DNA from 3 places in the Desulfitobacterium sp. PCE1 genome. Region 1 is predicted to be linked to each of the others. Evidence: riboswitches for the same ligand, from Rfam matches in the RefSeq annotation. Region 1 holds a riboswitch; each other region holds the start of a gene.
The links. A riboswitch is a leader RNA that binds a small molecule or an ion and turns the genes downstream of it on or off. The one in region 1 is predicted to bind cyclic di-GMP.
Positions count from the first base shown of each region.

Region 2: it holds a riboswitch for cyclic di-GMP, as region 1 does, so the genes downstream of both, DESPCE1_RS0114225 (Na+/H+ antiporter NhaA) here and DESPCE1_RS0104570 (HD-GYP domain-containing protein) in region 1, are expected to answer to the same signal.
Region 3: it holds a riboswitch for cyclic di-GMP, as region 1 does, so the genes downstream of both, DESPCE1_RS0108475 (AAA family ATPase) here and DESPCE1_RS0104570 (HD-GYP domain-containing protein) in region 1, are expected to answer to the same signal.

Region 1 is NZ_KB913023.1:919,734-924,899, forward strand. Features, by position in the region: gene DESPCE1_RS0104555 (molybdopterin-dependent oxidoreductase) at 1-222, shown strand, start outside; gene DESPCE1_RS0104560 (4Fe-4S dicluster domain-containing protein) at 222-908, shown strand; gene nrfD (NrfD/PsrC family molybdoenzyme membrane anchor subunit) at 975-2,273, shown strand; gene DESPCE1_RS0104570 (HD-GYP domain-containing protein) at 2,373-3,434, opposite strand; cyclic di-GMP riboswitch class I at 3,565-3,650, opposite strand; gene DESPCE1_RS0104575 (MBL fold metallo-hydrolase) at 3,859-4,830, shown strand.
Region 2 is NZ_KB913023.1:2,856,885-2,862,050, reverse strand. Features, by position in the region: gene DESPCE1_RS0114245 (4Fe-4S dicluster domain-containing protein) at 1-792, shown strand, start outside; gene DESPCE1_RS0114240 (hypothetical protein) at 891-1,199, opposite strand; gene DESPCE1_RS0114235 (NAD(P)/FAD-dependent oxidoreductase) at 1,325-2,584, shown strand; gene DESPCE1_RS0114230 (hypothetical protein) at 2,661-3,230, shown strand; cyclic di-GMP riboswitch class I at 3,314-3,408, shown strand; gene DESPCE1_RS0114225 (Na+/H+ antiporter NhaA) at 3,556-4,725, shown strand; gene DESPCE1_RS0114220 (HutP family protein) at 5,068-5,166, shown strand, end outside.
Region 3 is NZ_KB913023.1:1,689,271-1,694,436, reverse strand. Features, by position in the region: gene DESPCE1_RS0108480 (uroporphyrinogen decarboxylase family protein) at 1-513, opposite strand, end outside; gene DESPCE1_RS22470 (DUF3102 domain-containing protein) at 1,066-1,215, opposite strand; gene DESPCE1_RS0108475 (AAA family ATPase) at 1,250-3,097, opposite strand; cyclic di-GMP riboswitch class I at 3,544-3,618, opposite strand; gene DESPCE1_RS0108470 (TIM barrel protein) at 3,610-4,431, opposite strand; gene DESPCE1_RS0108465 (2-hydroxymuconate tautomerase family protein) at 4,600-4,803, opposite strand; gene DESPCE1_RS0108460 (DNA-3-methyladenine glycosylase) at 4,946-5,166, opposite strand, start outside.

The sequences.
Region 1 (5,166 bases):
ATTCTCAAAGCCTATGCTGTTCTTGATCCCGGAGTGGGGCGGAAAGTCGCCATGTTTGAACAGGGCTGGTGGAGCCGTTATCTTAAAGAGACTTCCTATAACAGCTTAACCTATCCCTTTATTAAGCCCACCCATGAAGCCTATTTTGTACCGGGGATGTGGGCCCCCAATACCGCATGGAATGAATGCCTCTGTGATGTTAAAAAGGGTGGTGAATCTTAATGAGATTGGGAATGGTCATTGATAGTGATAAATGCATCGGATGTCGTACCTGTACAGTTGCCTGTAAGTCCCATAATGCCCAGCCCCCCGGAACTTGGTGGAATCGGGTCTTTACTCTCGGGAGTTCCTATCATCAAAGCGCTGTCGGTGAAGAGGGGAATCTGCAAATGAACTTCCTGCCGGTGTCCTGTCAGATGTGTGACAATGCGCCCTGTGAAAAGGTCTGCCCTGTAGGAGCTACTTATACGGATGAACGGGGAGTCGTTTTGGTTGATTTTGAACGGTGCATCGGCTGTCGGTATTGCATTGCTGCCTGTCCCTATAATGTTCGGCAATTTAATTGGGAAGATCCGAAAGAAGCCAAGGAGCGGGCTGGATATAAAGAGGACTATGAATATGGCTATCCAGTTGATGTAAGGGACAAGGATAGAAGGTTAGTGTATACGCCCAACCGTCCGGTAGGGGTTGTGGAGAAATGTACCTTCTGTTTCCAATACACCTCCCAAGGGGAAGAGCCGGCTTGTGTTCAATCTTGTCCTTCCAGGGCGCGGATCTATGGCGATCTGGATGATCCGGACTCGGAAGTAAGCCGCTTAATCCGAGAACGTCAAGCCTTTCGTCTCAGGGAGGATTTAGGGACCCAACCTAAAGTTTATTATCTGTCCGCCAGCAAGCTCAACCGGTAGAAATTATAGAAAATAAAAAGAGTGATGACAAAATATAATCAAGAGAATAGAAAGGGTGAAAGAATTTTGGCACAGAATAATGTGGTGACCACTCGAACGGTGCCTGCTGCCGGCAAACCCTTCAATGGGATGCTTGTGCTGGCGGTAATCCTATTGCTGATAGGCTTGAGCGCCTGGGGATTTCAATTCAAGGAAGGTCTTATTGTCACCAATATGCGTAATTCCTTCAGCTGGGGACTCTATATTGCCACCTTTGCCTTTTTTGTAGGCATCGCTGCAGGTGGGTTGATCGTATCCTCCTCTGTCTATCTTTTTAACCTGGAGAACCTAAAACCCCTGACGAGGATTGCTTCCTTGTCGGCCTTTGCCTGTACCCTGGGAGCAGGGGCTATGATTCTGCCTGATATGGGTCGCATCGACCGGATCTATAATATACTCCTCCACCCCAATGTGAACTCTCCTCTTGTTTGGGATATGGTTGTTATCAGTGCTTACATGGTCGTAACCTTCTTAAGTGTGTATGTCCAGCTTCTTCCCGATTGGAAAAGGGAGGGACATGGTTTTTTTAAGGGTTGGACCAAGAACTATTCCCAAGAGGAGATAGAACGTTTCTCCCAAAAGTGGTCGAAGCGTGTGGCGATCATTGGCTTGCCCTTTGCCGTACTGATTCACACGGTCACTGCTTTGATCTTTGCCACCCAAGCCTCCCGGGGCTGGTGGAACACGGCGATACTACCCCCGGACTTTATTGCGGTAGCGGTGGCTTCGGGAACGGCCCTAGTGCTTTTAATTTCCCTCATTTATGTAGGGAAAGAAGGGTTTACTGAATATCAGGATGCCTTTAAGACGTTAGCCCTCATCGTAGCCGGTTCACTCCTGGTTCATTTTTTCTTCGTGGCTGTAGATCTGCTGATTCATGGCTGGTGGGGAGGGACCGAAGGTCATGAACTTTTCACCCTTCTCTTTGGCCAATATGGGATGATCTACGGCATAGAGCTTCTTTTGCCGGCCTTTACCATGCTGTTTTTCTTTACCCAAAAGGGCAAAAGTACGCGGCAAACCCTAATTCTTGGTTGTGTGCTGCTTTTTATAGGGGTTTTTGCCCACCGTATGATGCTGATGTTCCCGTCGTTTAATGCCATACCGTTAAGCTTCACTATTCATGGTACCGGTATCGAGGCCTGGGCATATCCTGTAGCCATCGGTGAATATCAAGAAGGGATATCTTCCTTTACCAGTTCCTGGCCCTATTTTCCCACGGGGATCGAAATGGCTTTAGGACTCTTTCCTTTTGGCGTGGTTCTGTTTGTCGTTTCTTTAGCCTTTCGATTATATTCCTTCTTGCCCAGCTCTCCGAAGAAATAAGCATCCCTAGTGCATAAAAGAGCGCAACGAACGGGTAAATTCGCTGCGCTCTCATTTTGCACTCCTAGAATGTAAATTGTTTAACTCTGTCTAAATAGCTTACTCCAGAATGGACTCGATAAAAAGAGTGCGCTTCTCCACGAGATTGTATTCTTTCGCTTGGACATTGGAAAGCTCGTCGTCGGCGACTAAAACCCTGACGATGGGGCGCATGGGCAGACTCTTATTTTGATCGACGATGATACCTGTTTCTCCGGTACTCAGTTTAACGGTACAGCCCGTGGGATATGCGGCAATATGTTTAAGAAACGTGATCACCAGATCCTTAGAGAAAAATTTCTCTGCGCTACCCATAAGAATTTCACAGGCTTCATGGGGCGGGATGCGGGTATGTCCTGGGCCGTCATTCACTAAATTATCATAGAAGTTAGCAATGCCTACAATCTGTGCCCACTGATGAACGGCATCTCCCTCCAGTTTACGGGGATAGCCGTTGCCATTGAGACGCTCATGGTGCTGGAAGGCAATATGGGCGCTCAATAAATTCAGTTCCCGTTTTGTTCTGAGTATATCGAAGCCGTGATTGGTGTGAGTTTGGTAAAGCTCCGCTTCCTCAGGAGTAAAGGGCTCTCGCTTATTTAACAGCTTCTTGGGCAATTTCACGGTGCCGATATCATGAAATAAGGCACCGATGGCTAATCCTTCCAGACTTTCCCGCTCCAGGCCTAAGGCCTTACCCAGTACAGTGGAGAGAACACATACATTGACGGAATGTGCAAAAATTTGATTGTCATAGGTCCTCATATCCGCTAATCCGATGAAGATATCCTTTTGGAAAAGGACATCCTGAATGATGTTGTCAATGTTCTTTTTTACATTAAAGCCATCAAAGTCTTTTCCTACTTTCACAGCTTGTACGGCATTATCCAGGGACGCCATGGCCTCACGCCGATGTTCTTCGGAGATAACATCCTCCACCACGATATCCTTACTTTCCTCGTCGTCAATATAGAGAATGCTGATACCAAGGGTTTTCAAACGTTCTATATAAGACTTGGTCAGAGACATTCCTCTTCCCAGGAGTACACGACCGTCATTGGTATAGATGGTTCGCCCCAGGATATCTCCTTCTTGAAGCCTGTTTATACTTAACTGACGCATTGAATTGTTCTTCCTTTCAAACTTATCTTCATAGATCAAATTTATAAAGAGGGGATCAATTTATAAAAAAGGGATATAAAATTAAAAATCGCCATGTGAACTGGCGACAAAGTAGTTTAAAGCTTAAGGCTTCGGTGGCTTGGCAATCATCAGGCATGTCCTGGAAGACCCATAGCTTTGCGTCCTTGGCTTTCGCCAAGTTTGCTATTGTCGACACTAAAGTGCAGGCTATACATATTTTATGTATCTAAAGTATAAGTTTTTTTATCACTCATCCTATTATAAATGTTAAGTTTTAGCTTCACAACATCTTCTCGCCCAAATGGGGAATTTTAAATAATAGGGTACATCCTCTATGAATCACGGAATATCTATGTTAGAATAGTCAGAATAGTTTATCTCTAAAGCGTTGAGGTGAAAAGAAATGATTCGTGAAGTTTATCCCCAAATTTATTTAAATGAAGTTCCATTGCCGAAAAATCCACTGAAGGCATTAAATAGCTATATTATCCTTTCCGAAGACCGTCCCCTGATTTTGGATACGGGGTTTAATAAGGAAGAGTGTAAAAAGGCTCTTATGGAAGGGATTGCTGCATCAGGCATTGATCTTAAACGGACAGATTTAGTGCTGACCCATATGCATATCGACCATTCCGGACTGGCCGACTATCTATGGAAACAAGGGTGTAAGGTCTATATCGGGAAGAAAGATGGCACCCTGCTGAATAACTTCAGAACTTCTCCTGAACTTGTGCTGAACCATCTGAGTGAGGGCCTTAATTTGAAACAAGGAATCGGGATAAAGGAGATAGAAGCCTTCGATATAGCTCCTAAGGAGCCTTTTGAATACACTCCACTGCAGGAAGGGGACTGTTTGGAGGTGGGGCCCTATCAATTCGAAGTTATCGATATTCCTGGTCATAGCCCAGGGCACATAGGTCTGTACGAAAGAAAGCATAAGCTGTTTTTCGGCGGGGATCATATTCTTAATGAGATAACTCCCAATATTACCTTTTGGCACTACAAAATCGATAGTCTGGGAAACTTTATTGAAAGCCTGAACAAGATTCGCCAGTTTGATATTGATTGGGTGTTTCCAGCTCATCGCAGCCTTATTCGAAACCACCGGCAACGAATTGACGAATTGATAGCTCATCACCAGGAACGACTCGAGGAAATCACCGGGATTCTGCGTGATGGTAAAAAAACCGTTATGGAGACAGCTGCAAGAATGCGCTGGGATTTGAACTATAAGAGCTGGAATGATTTTCCCCTAACCCAAAAGTGGTTTGCCTCTGGCGAAGCCATGGCTCATCTGGAGCATCTGGTGTATAAAGAAGAGGCCCAGCGAGTGAGTTTCGATGGGAAGCATTATTATGAATTGGTTAATCCGTGATAAAGGGAATTACTTCAGATGGTTTAGATAGATAAAGTTAGCCCGCCGGTTCCCGAAGGGAATTGGCGGGCTGCTTGTTGTGCACATTTTATGTATTTAGAAAAAATCTGAAAGCTAATTCTCCAGGATTTTGCTTTACACTGGTCGCTAGATAAGCTGCGCAGACAAAACTAACGCTCAAGCTCTTCGCTCCGAAAGGTACACCTGCGCCGCTAAGTCTTCTCTGTGGCAGGCGGCTTGGGCGAAACCCTCGCCCGGGTTTCGTGGCCAAATCGCTCCTCGAAAGCACTGCTTTCGCACTTGTTCTCAATGGCCGGTTGGAAACGTCCTGTTTCC
Region 2 (5,166 bases), 1.9 Mb from region 1:
AATTGTCCTCAGGCAGCACCTTTAGGATTTGAGATCCCCTGTTTGGGGATAATTGATGGTGATCTGTGGCTTACCCTAATGCACGCCGCGAAGGAGAAGAAGGTTATCATCCATACGGGGAAATGTGCAGAGTGCCCTGATAAAAGAGCCTGTGCTTTAAGTGTGAAGAGCTTCAAAGCCATCCATGAGGATTGGCCGGATCATCCCCCGATAGTCATCCAAGTAAGTCCTGACCAACCAGAAGAAGCTGAAACACCAGGAATTGGTCAAAAAAGCAGAGCTGCCCTACCCAAAAAGCCGGCGGAAAAAAGAGGGTGGAAGCAGAAAGGTTGGGAGAAGCTCGAAAGCATATTACCTGGGTTGACAGCTGATGAAGCCTACCCAATCCCCCGTACGCGCCAATTATTAGTAAGGCGGATGGAAGGAAGTCCCCAGGACAAGATCCCAATCCCTGCTTTGCAGGTGGGAAATAAATGTACTAACTGCGGGGTTTGTGCAGCCATCTGCCCCCAAACAGCACTTGCCAAGAGAGAAAATGGAGAGGAACTAACCCTTATTTATGAACCTTATAAATGCGTCCGCTGTCAGCGCTGTGTCAATATTTGCAACCCGAAGGCCCTGGAATTTGTGCAAAAGCAACTGTCTCATCGTCACTACACGGGTAAAATTCTTCTCCATAAAGGAAGTCCTAAGCATTGTACCCGTTGTGGTAAGCAAGTATTCGATAATTCTGAACCCCCGATGTGTGTCGCTTGCGCTTCTTCCTCAAGTGATAGCATCTTTAATTCTTAGATTCCTAAAATAAATAGAAAACACGGCTAAGCCGTGTTTTCTCTGCCTATCAGTGATTTCGTTTTCGGTAGGGCAACAGTGGGAAGACTCTTTCGTGATTAATGATTGTGATGATTACAGCCACAGCCACAGCTATGGCCGTGCACATGAAGAGCGGGGGAAGCGCCATCTTGTCCGGTGGACTTTTTCTTCGCAGGTTCCCTTAAGAGTTGATTCGTTAAATGCCGAGTATGAGAAAGTGGCTGTTGCTGAACTTCCAAAGCCAGCTCGATGGTTTGGCGCAGGGTTTCATTAGGTACCCCTAAGGCTTTGGCATCCGTAACGGCTGAACGAAGGTTGGCCAGGGCATTCGTAGCTGCGGCAGCAGATATTTGTATTAATAAAGTTGTTTTTTGATCCAATTCCATAGTGACTCCTCCCGTAGTTGAATTTAAACCTAATATAGCATAAGAATGCGATAATCACAAAAACTTTAAGCAAATTTATGTTTGTACAGTCAAAGAGGATATTGAGATTCAAGGAAGGATTAAAGATGAAAGAAGAACGTGTTATTGTGGTCGGAGCAGGAGCAGCCGGACTTATGGCTGCGGGGCAAGCTGCCTTAAAGGGGGCTGAAGTTCTGCTTATCGAAAAGAAAGAACGCCCTGGACGGAAAATCGCCATTTCGGGTAAAGGACGTTGCAACCTAACCAATGCCGAGAATGTGGGAGATTTTATCCGGAATTACCCAGGCAATGGGCGTTTTCTCCATGGGATCTTAAGAGAATTTGATAATGTAAGACTTCGCGACTTCTTCTCCCATTATGGTGTTGAGACCAAAATAGAACGGGGAGGGCGAGTATTCCCTATCTCTGATGATGCCGAGCAAATCGTTGAGGCCTTGCTCAAGTATAATATGGATGCGGGAGTGGAGTTGGCTACCGGACAAACGGTGGAAGAGATACTTCTTCGTGAAGAGAAGGTCTGGGGTGTGCGTTTAGGCAATGGAAAAATCCTTGAAGGAAAGTCGGTGATCATCTGTACGGGGGGCGGTTCTTATCCAGCTACAGGCTCCACAGGAGATGGCTACAAGATGGCTCATAAGCTAGGCCATAAGGTTATCCCCCCGCGGCCATCTCTTGTTCCGTTGAGAACTCACGAAGACTGGGTGACTCAGGTTCAAGGGCTTTCCCTAAGGAATGTGGAAGCCGCTTTGTGGTATAGCGGGAAAAAGCAGCAAACAGAATTTGGAGAGATGCTTTTTACTCACTTCGGTGTCTCCGGCCCGATTATTCTTACTTTGAGCCGCTGGGCGGGAGAAGTATTGGCCCGCGGAGAAAAGGTTCACCTGACTATCAACCTCAAACCTGCCTTGACGGCAGAACAATTGGATCAGAGGGTACAAAGAGATTTTAAGAAATACTTAAATAAGCAATTCAAGAACTCACTGGATGAGATCCTCCCTAAAAGCTTGATTCCCATAATCATCCAATTGTCTAAAATCCCCCCTGAGAGAGTGGTCAATAGTATCAATAGGGAAGAAAGAAAATACCTGGTGCATTTGTTGCAAGAGCTCCCTTTATCCATCAAAGAGACCTTACCTCTAGCTGCAGCCATCGTGACGGCTGGAGGAGTGGATGTCAAAGAAATCGATCCGAAGACCATGGCTTCCAAAAAGGTCAAGGGTCTGTATTGGGCCGGAGAAGTAGTGGATGTGGATGGAGTGACAGGAGGCTATAATCTGCAAGCAGCTTTTGCCATGGGATACCGGGCTGGCCGAGGAGCGGGAGAATACGCTTTAATAAATGACTAGAATCTGCACGCTCTAAAAATAATAATCATGTCTTAGTTCTACACAGGACGCATAAACTGGTGATGAGGTGAAGTTTATGCGTCCTTTGCAATTTTTTAGTAAGAATAAGAAGCGAAATGGATTTATTCCTCGTTCCGGGAGAACCACAGCCCGTGCCAATAAACGTCGGCATAATTATTCGTCAGGTCTGCTTAAATTCGAGAAGGCTATTATTCGGGCGGTCGTTCTCTCAGCTGTCTTCTTGGTTTTAGCTCAGATGGCTTTAGGGTTAGCTAAAGATCCTGTGGATTATTATATTTCCGTGGCACAGAACGTAGAAGCGCCTTCCTTGGACAGTACGCCGGTATCAAGTACGGTCACACCGAATTTAATTCAGGAAGCGACTTCTCAAACATCCCTGATAACCCTCAAAGCTGTTCCCGCCGCACCGGTCCGCGTGATCCAAAATGGAAAAGTTCTCGGAACCTTAGCACGAGGGGAATTGGAGATCCCTGTTCAAGGAGGAATACTTCAGTTGGATGGAACCAATGTATCCGCCATTGTGCGCATACAGGTGATCAGGAAAGATTCCGCCCTGACAGAGCCTCGGCTTAATCAGACGGTTATTATCGAGCATAATGTCCAAACTTTAAGAGTCAGCCGCTAGGACATGGGATAAAAGATGTTGCTCGGTTATTGCCTGAGGCAGTTTATCTATGCTATACTAAATTATTAAAAATTAAATATTTCTAATGGTTGGGGCAAACTTTGTGAAAGCAAAGGACGCTAAAGCTATGGGTCTAAGGTCGTTGCGCAAGATCGACTAAGATCGCCAAGCTACAAGTGCTTAGAACTTCTTAGGGGAGAGTAGTTCCTTTTTGGACTACTCTCTTTTTGTATGCTTTTTTAGGAAAGGAGTGCTTACAGGACCGCGACATTATGAGTCTGTCTATCCTATTTACACATTATTATTGACTTGAGGGGGAGATCCAGTGAGTACGAAGAAAAAGACTATTAATTTTTTGCAGGAGTTTTCAATACCATTAATTCTAGGTGTTCTTATTGCACTTGTTTGGGCTAATTTAGTGCCGGAGAATTACCATCATTTTGTGCACAATGAAATTATGGGAGACCTATCCCTTCATTTCTTTGTTAATGATATTTTTATGGTGTTCTTTTTTGCTATAGCGGCTGTTGAAATCACCCAGAGCCTATTGCCTGGAGGGAGCTTAAATCCCATTAAACGGGCCGTCAACCCCTTAATGGCCACCCTTGGCGGTGTTCTGGGCCCGGCCCTTGTATTTATTGGTTTAAATGCCCTGATAGGGAGTTCCGAATTCGCTAAAGGTTGGGGCATACCTACAGCCACCGATATCGCCTTAGCTTGGTTGGTGGCAAGGGTAGTGTTTGGGGCTCATCATGCTGCCGTCTCCTTTTTATTGCTCTTGGCTATTGTCGATGATGGCATCGGTCTCATGATTATCGCCTTCTTTTACCCTGACCCCGCCAATCCGGTGGCCCCGATCTGGTTATTGCTCACTGTGGGAGGGATGCTGGTCGCTTATCTGCTTCGACGCAAAAATGTTCGGAGCTACTGGCCTTATATCGTCTTTGGGGGAGTGCTGAGTTGGGCAGGGCTTTATCTGGCTCATATTCATCCGGCTCTGGCCCTGGTTTTCATCGTTCCCTTCCTGCCCCACCCTCCCAGGGAGGAATTCGGCTTGTTTGAGGATGATCCCAAAGATCATTCTACTTTGAAAACATTTGAGCACGAGTGGAAAATTTTCGTGGATTTTGGCCTGCTTTTGTTCGGGTTAACCAATGCGGGCGTGGAGTTCTCGGAAATCAGCACCCTCACATGGCTCATTTTCATTGCCCTCTTAGGAGGAAAAACTCTGGGAATATTCCTAATGGGCTCTTTGGCAACAGTTATCGGCTTTCCCTTTCCCAAGGGCATGGGGTATAAAGAGCTTCTTGTGGCGGGCGTGGTAGCGGCTATGGGACTCACAGTCGCCCTGTTCGTTTCAGGCGTGGCCTTTATCGATCCGGGTCTGCAAGGAGCAGCAAAAATGGGAGCCCTCTTCAGTGCAGCTTCGGCAGTCATTGCCTTGGTCGCGGGTAAAGTGCTAGGAATTAAGAAAAGCCAAGACACTCAAGCTTAATTCTGAACCCAAATCTGTATGGTCATCCGCAATTGATTTTTCCATGCAGAACTATAGATTCGAGCTTGAAAATCGATCGGATGCATCATATAATATAATTTAATATCCAATTCAACATCTGATGTAGAGATACTAGTTGTAGGACGGTTTAGTTTTCTATTTTTCCCCCCAATTGAATAATGGAAGGATGGTAGGACGGTGGAATCAGATAATTGACACCGTAGGTGTCTTTTTTATTCTCTTTTTTAGGAAATGTACTAATGTCTAAAAGTACATAGTGTAGTACTATTAAAGATGGATAATCTAATCAAAGGAATCCCTTAAGGGAAAGGAATGAATAGAATGGTTGCAGAAAGTAAGAAAATTGCTATGGCGGCATTGCGCATGGCCATGGCCGAAAGCCGTGAAGAAGAAGCACACTTGAAGGATGGTTTTGGTCGC
Region 3 (5,166 bases), 770 kb from region 1:
GTCCGGATGGATTTTTTCAATGACGATTTTTGCATAAGCTAATTCGAATTCGGTAATGTAGTTGATCAGTTCGTGCATGGCTTCCGGTTCTTCATATAAGGCCATTAACGCGTCTTCCATACTCATCAGGTGATGAGTCATTTCAAATACTCCCGGTGCAGCCATCGCCGTCACAAATTCCTCATTCCGGTCGACAGCCTGGGCATGAGCGATAGCCGGGGCCCAGGTTTCATCATCTATGGGAATCTCAGGTGCTTTGACGTATTTTCTCCACTCCGTGATATCTTTTAAAACCTTATGTTCTTCATCATGTACAGGAAACGGCCCTATCTGCCCCTCCGGCCACATCCAGGTTATTCCCCAGGCTCCTTTGGAGGTCTGCCCCGGGGCAGGAAAACCAGCCATAGTTACGCTGGCCTCCATGATGAGATTCATAAACTCATACTGCTTTACATACCGGTCCGGATTTCCGCCCTTTATGGTTTCCAATAAATTTTGACGCTTTGTTAGCATATACATCTTACCCTCCTTGTCGTTAGGGATTTTCATTACTATAGCTATTAAACAAGCAGGTTGATAATTCCTTTTTCAATTCTTAACCTTTTTTAATAATTCTGGCATCTCAACATGTTTCTTCTTTTCTTTTTGAAACAAAGCTCCTGACTGTAGATTCTCCGCTTTAAATAAATCCTAGAAATAATAAAACCGTGACAAGTCGCCACGGTTTTATTTCTGTGAAGCACCTACTACCTCAAAAAACGCCAGCACAAACTGTAAGCCGTTATCCAAGTACCTTCGTATTTTTCATTCCACTCTTCAATCCTATCGTCACAAAAGAATATGGATGCCGATCTGTAAGCATAATCGCTTTATTTGCTTCCCATTTTATAATGTTTAGTCAGACAATAATGTGATAATTGTTTCTTCTACTTGTTGTTTAAAACTATCAAAATCTAAAAAGATGTTATTTTTAACAAGATATCTCAATATATCTTCGGGAAAAGTCCCACACTTCATATCATCACTATCATATCCTTTTTCCTCTGGTAAAACATTAAAAGATAGTTAAGTTAACCTAAGTATGAAGGCATCTAACGCTTTGGTCAAGCATTTTTTGGAGTCGGGTAAACTCAGCAGGAGGATGAACAGAGCAGTTCGACAGGAATAGTTCACCGACTCTTCCTGCCACTTACCCCATTCCTCGTGCTTGACCAAGCCTTCCGCTTCATCATCTGCAAAATTCGACAGTTTAACAAGTACTATCCTTTATATCTTCATATTCTATTGCAAACAACATTTCATCACTTAAATCTTCAATTTGGGCTAATCTATTGGCCTGGTTAACAAGAGCTTTTTCAAAAAAGTTTCTTACATCTCTTGCGTTGGCAAATGTATCCGAATCGCATTGTTTTTGGAAGAATGAATAGGCGGAGTCTTCTACTTGGCTTGACAGCCTTAGATTCGCCTTTTTACACATGGATTGTAAAATTAATATCAATTCCTCCGCGCTGTAGTCATCAAAGACAATAAATTTATTAAACCGTGACCGCAGACCCGGATTGGAATCCAAAAAACGCTCCATTGGTTCAGGATATCCTGCTACTATTACGACTAAATCTGCCCGGTGATCTTCCATGGCTTTGACAAGGGTATCGATGGCTTCAGTTCCAAAATCTGATTCTCCCCGGTTTTCTGTAAGAGAATAGGCTTCATCAATAAATAAGATACCGCCCTTCGCTTTGCTGATCACTTCCTGGGTTTTTAGAGCGGTTTGTCCCACATACCCGCCAACAAGCCCTGAACGGTCAGTTTCAATAAGCTGGCCCTTGGAAACCAATCCTAATGCTTTATATATTTCGGCCAGCAATCTGGCCACCGTTGTTTTTCCTGTTCCAGGGTTCCCCGAAAACACCAAATGCAAAGACATGGCCGGTTGACTGAAGCCCCGTTCCTCACGTATCTTTTGCACTTTAATCAAATTGACCAGACTATTCAGATCCTTTTTAACCCTAGCTAATCCGATCAGTTCATTCAATTCCTGGAGCAGTTGCTCAAGGTTTTTATTAGAACTGCCGGTTCTATCCACGTCCTCCGGATCTATCTCTTGGAATTCGTGCAGGTCTGTTGTTTCATATCCGTTATCTTCCAAGTACTCATTGAGATGCAATAAATACTCGTATAACGCCGTCGATTTGTTAATATCAATGTCATTGCAGCTTTCATACAAGAAATACTTACCCAGATATCCAAAAAACATGACAATCCCGGTCATTGTCTCCACGGCTTTCTTTGAGCGTGTACCTGTTTCACTAAGATGTTGATCAAGCTCTCTAATGATATCCAGAAAAGATGGGATCCCCTCTGCAAACTGGGGATTCTCTAGTATATATTTTTTCGAGGCTTCCACATCTATGGCATAAGCTCCGCCTATATTTAGATAATCCTTGATGATTTGGCTTTCAATCTCAGTTAAGTCGCCATCCGCTAAGGCTATATAAGTCAAGAAGTGTACTGCGGTTTGGAATAATTCATTTGCCAGGGATCTGCCATCCTTTAGTCCATATCCCGCTCTATCTATAGTGTCGTATAAACTTAAATAATCTTTCAGAACTCTTTGCTGATCGGCACGAATACCATTCCACTGCTCTCTAGTCCAAAGTTCCATTGCGGATACATCCATTTTAACTCTGCGCCGTCTGCTTTCCCTGACTTCTTTGGCCGCTTCATCATGTACTTCCCGGACCTCTCCAATTAACTTATTGATATCCTCATTAATAATGTCGACACCCTTATCGTAATAGGATTCTTTGTATTCGGTTAGCCTATCCAAAATTTCCTTTAAATAGTGCATTTGCACATAAGAATTCCCCGCTTGTCCTGCGTTATTTGCTTTTTCTTTTAACACTCCGATATTTTCTATCAGTGATGCCACATGATCACTTGTTGCTTTAAAACATGCATAACAGAGTTGATACTCTTCAGAAGGTCTGGCATCGATATTGAATGTGGCCTGGCAAAGTCTGCACTCAAAAACAGCATCGTTTGGTGATGTTGATTTGTTATCCCCATATAATATCTTTTTAAGTGAACTCCACATCACAACAACCTCTTTTCTTTCCTTTTCTTCAACTGTTTTTCACATAAATAACGGGACTCGCTCTTTAGCAATCTGGAGGGCTTTTTACATTAGGGCTTGCTAGCGAACTCAGTTTTTAGCCAAACTTGATCATCTTCACAACTCATATCAAAACTTTATATAGAAACCACCATTTCCCTATCACTATTAAAGAGCATATTTCGCAATTCTTCTAATATTCCACATCTTTTCTTCATTTCCTCTCCAATTTCCATTCTTTCTAGTTTTACATGTCTTCTGACTCAATTAAAATAGTGGGCTTTTGAAGTATGGAAATCGGGGCCATTACTCTCGAAAAATACTAATGTCATGCGGCTTTACCGCATAGCATTTTTTTGACCCTAACGTACAAAGTTGCGGAACTTATATAACGAAAGCCCGTCCTAAAAAGACAGTCTTTGCAACATTTTAGCAACCAAGCTATCCTAGCGCTTTCTGAGCGCCTTAGACCCTGCGACTTTGCACCACTGCCTTTAGACCAATTTTTCATAAGTTTCTTTTAGAAGTAAAGCATCTCTCTCTAAAAGAGGCCCTTCAGCTATGATACATCCTCGGACATCATAATCTTTTATAGCCCTTAGACATTCCTTATAATTAAAGTCGCTTTCCAGTAATGGAACATGACTTCTTTCGCCTTTCGCTGTGTACTTTATTCCCCCCATATGAATGTGTAAATCCTCCAGGGCAGTTCTGCCTAAATTATCAAGGACGTGCTTAAGAACACCAGCAAAATCGTCATAATTCTTAAGACCGCCGTTTGATCTCGCGTGAATATGAGAAAAATCAATGCAGAGCTTACATGAGGGAACCTCTTGACAAAGGGAAACCAGCTCTTCCAGCGTTCCAAACTGAGACCCCTTTCCAGTTGTCTCAAGCCTGTAATCTACGCCATAACTCGAAAGCTTCATTAAATTAATTTTAATTGTAGCGTAAGCAACTTCCTTGGAGTCATTCATGTAGAATCCCGGATGAAGTACCAGACTCCTTCCTCCGACCTTAGCTAACCCTTTTGCTGCATCAATTATTCTTTCGATTGATTGAATTTGTATAGCAGTATCATCTGAATTCAGGTTGATATAATGAGATGCGTGGGCCGAAAGGTAAAAGCCTTCCTTTTGCTTTGCTTCCAGAACAGCATCCTTGTTGTTATCCGTCACATTGACACTTCGAACAAACAGCAGTTCCATAGCATCCAGCCCTATAGACTTCAAATAGTGAATACCGGTTGCATAATTAAATCGTTTTATCCCATCGTATAGTGGCAAACCGGAAATGCCAAACAATAATTTTTCCACACTTATTCACAATAATCCGGGTTCTATTTATCCAATAAAACCCGGATTCCTTTCAAATAACCAAATATCCTATTTAGTACCTGGCGATCTTACCTGTTAATCGCTTGATCTCTATTTTGATAACGCATGTATACCAAATAGTCCTGTTTTCATATTTCTCCACTATTATTAGCGACCGTCTTTTCTACGAGCTGTTATAGTCTCCCCGGCAATACCCCAATTATCAGTATTGACCTCATCGATCACCACGACCGTTGTATTGGGGTTTTTGCCCAACACATCCACAAGTAACTGAGTAGCTCCTTTGATAAGCAATGCTTTCTTTTCCGGAGTGACGTTTTCATTCGTGATTCTAATATTTACATATGGCATAATAATTACTCCTCTCCATTCCCTAACTACACAATACATCCGAACTGATCTTACTAGGGGCTTTTAGCGGTTGCCTGATATGGCTCTTTAATTTAATATTTTCCAATCATAAAATCACCACCGTCTCAGGATAATTTAAAATTCACTTTACAGATACATACTCATTGCCTTCCACATAGAATCTCCAGGGATAATCTTTTGCTTCTTCAGCATAATCAATTCCCACGCGCTTCGTCGAAACGATACGGATGTCCTGTTCTGCGTCATCTTCCACATAAATTTCATCACCGCATAAATCCACTCCATTGGCAAGGATGTCGATGCCTAAGGCTGCACATAGTTTTCCAGGCCCGTTAGTTAGAC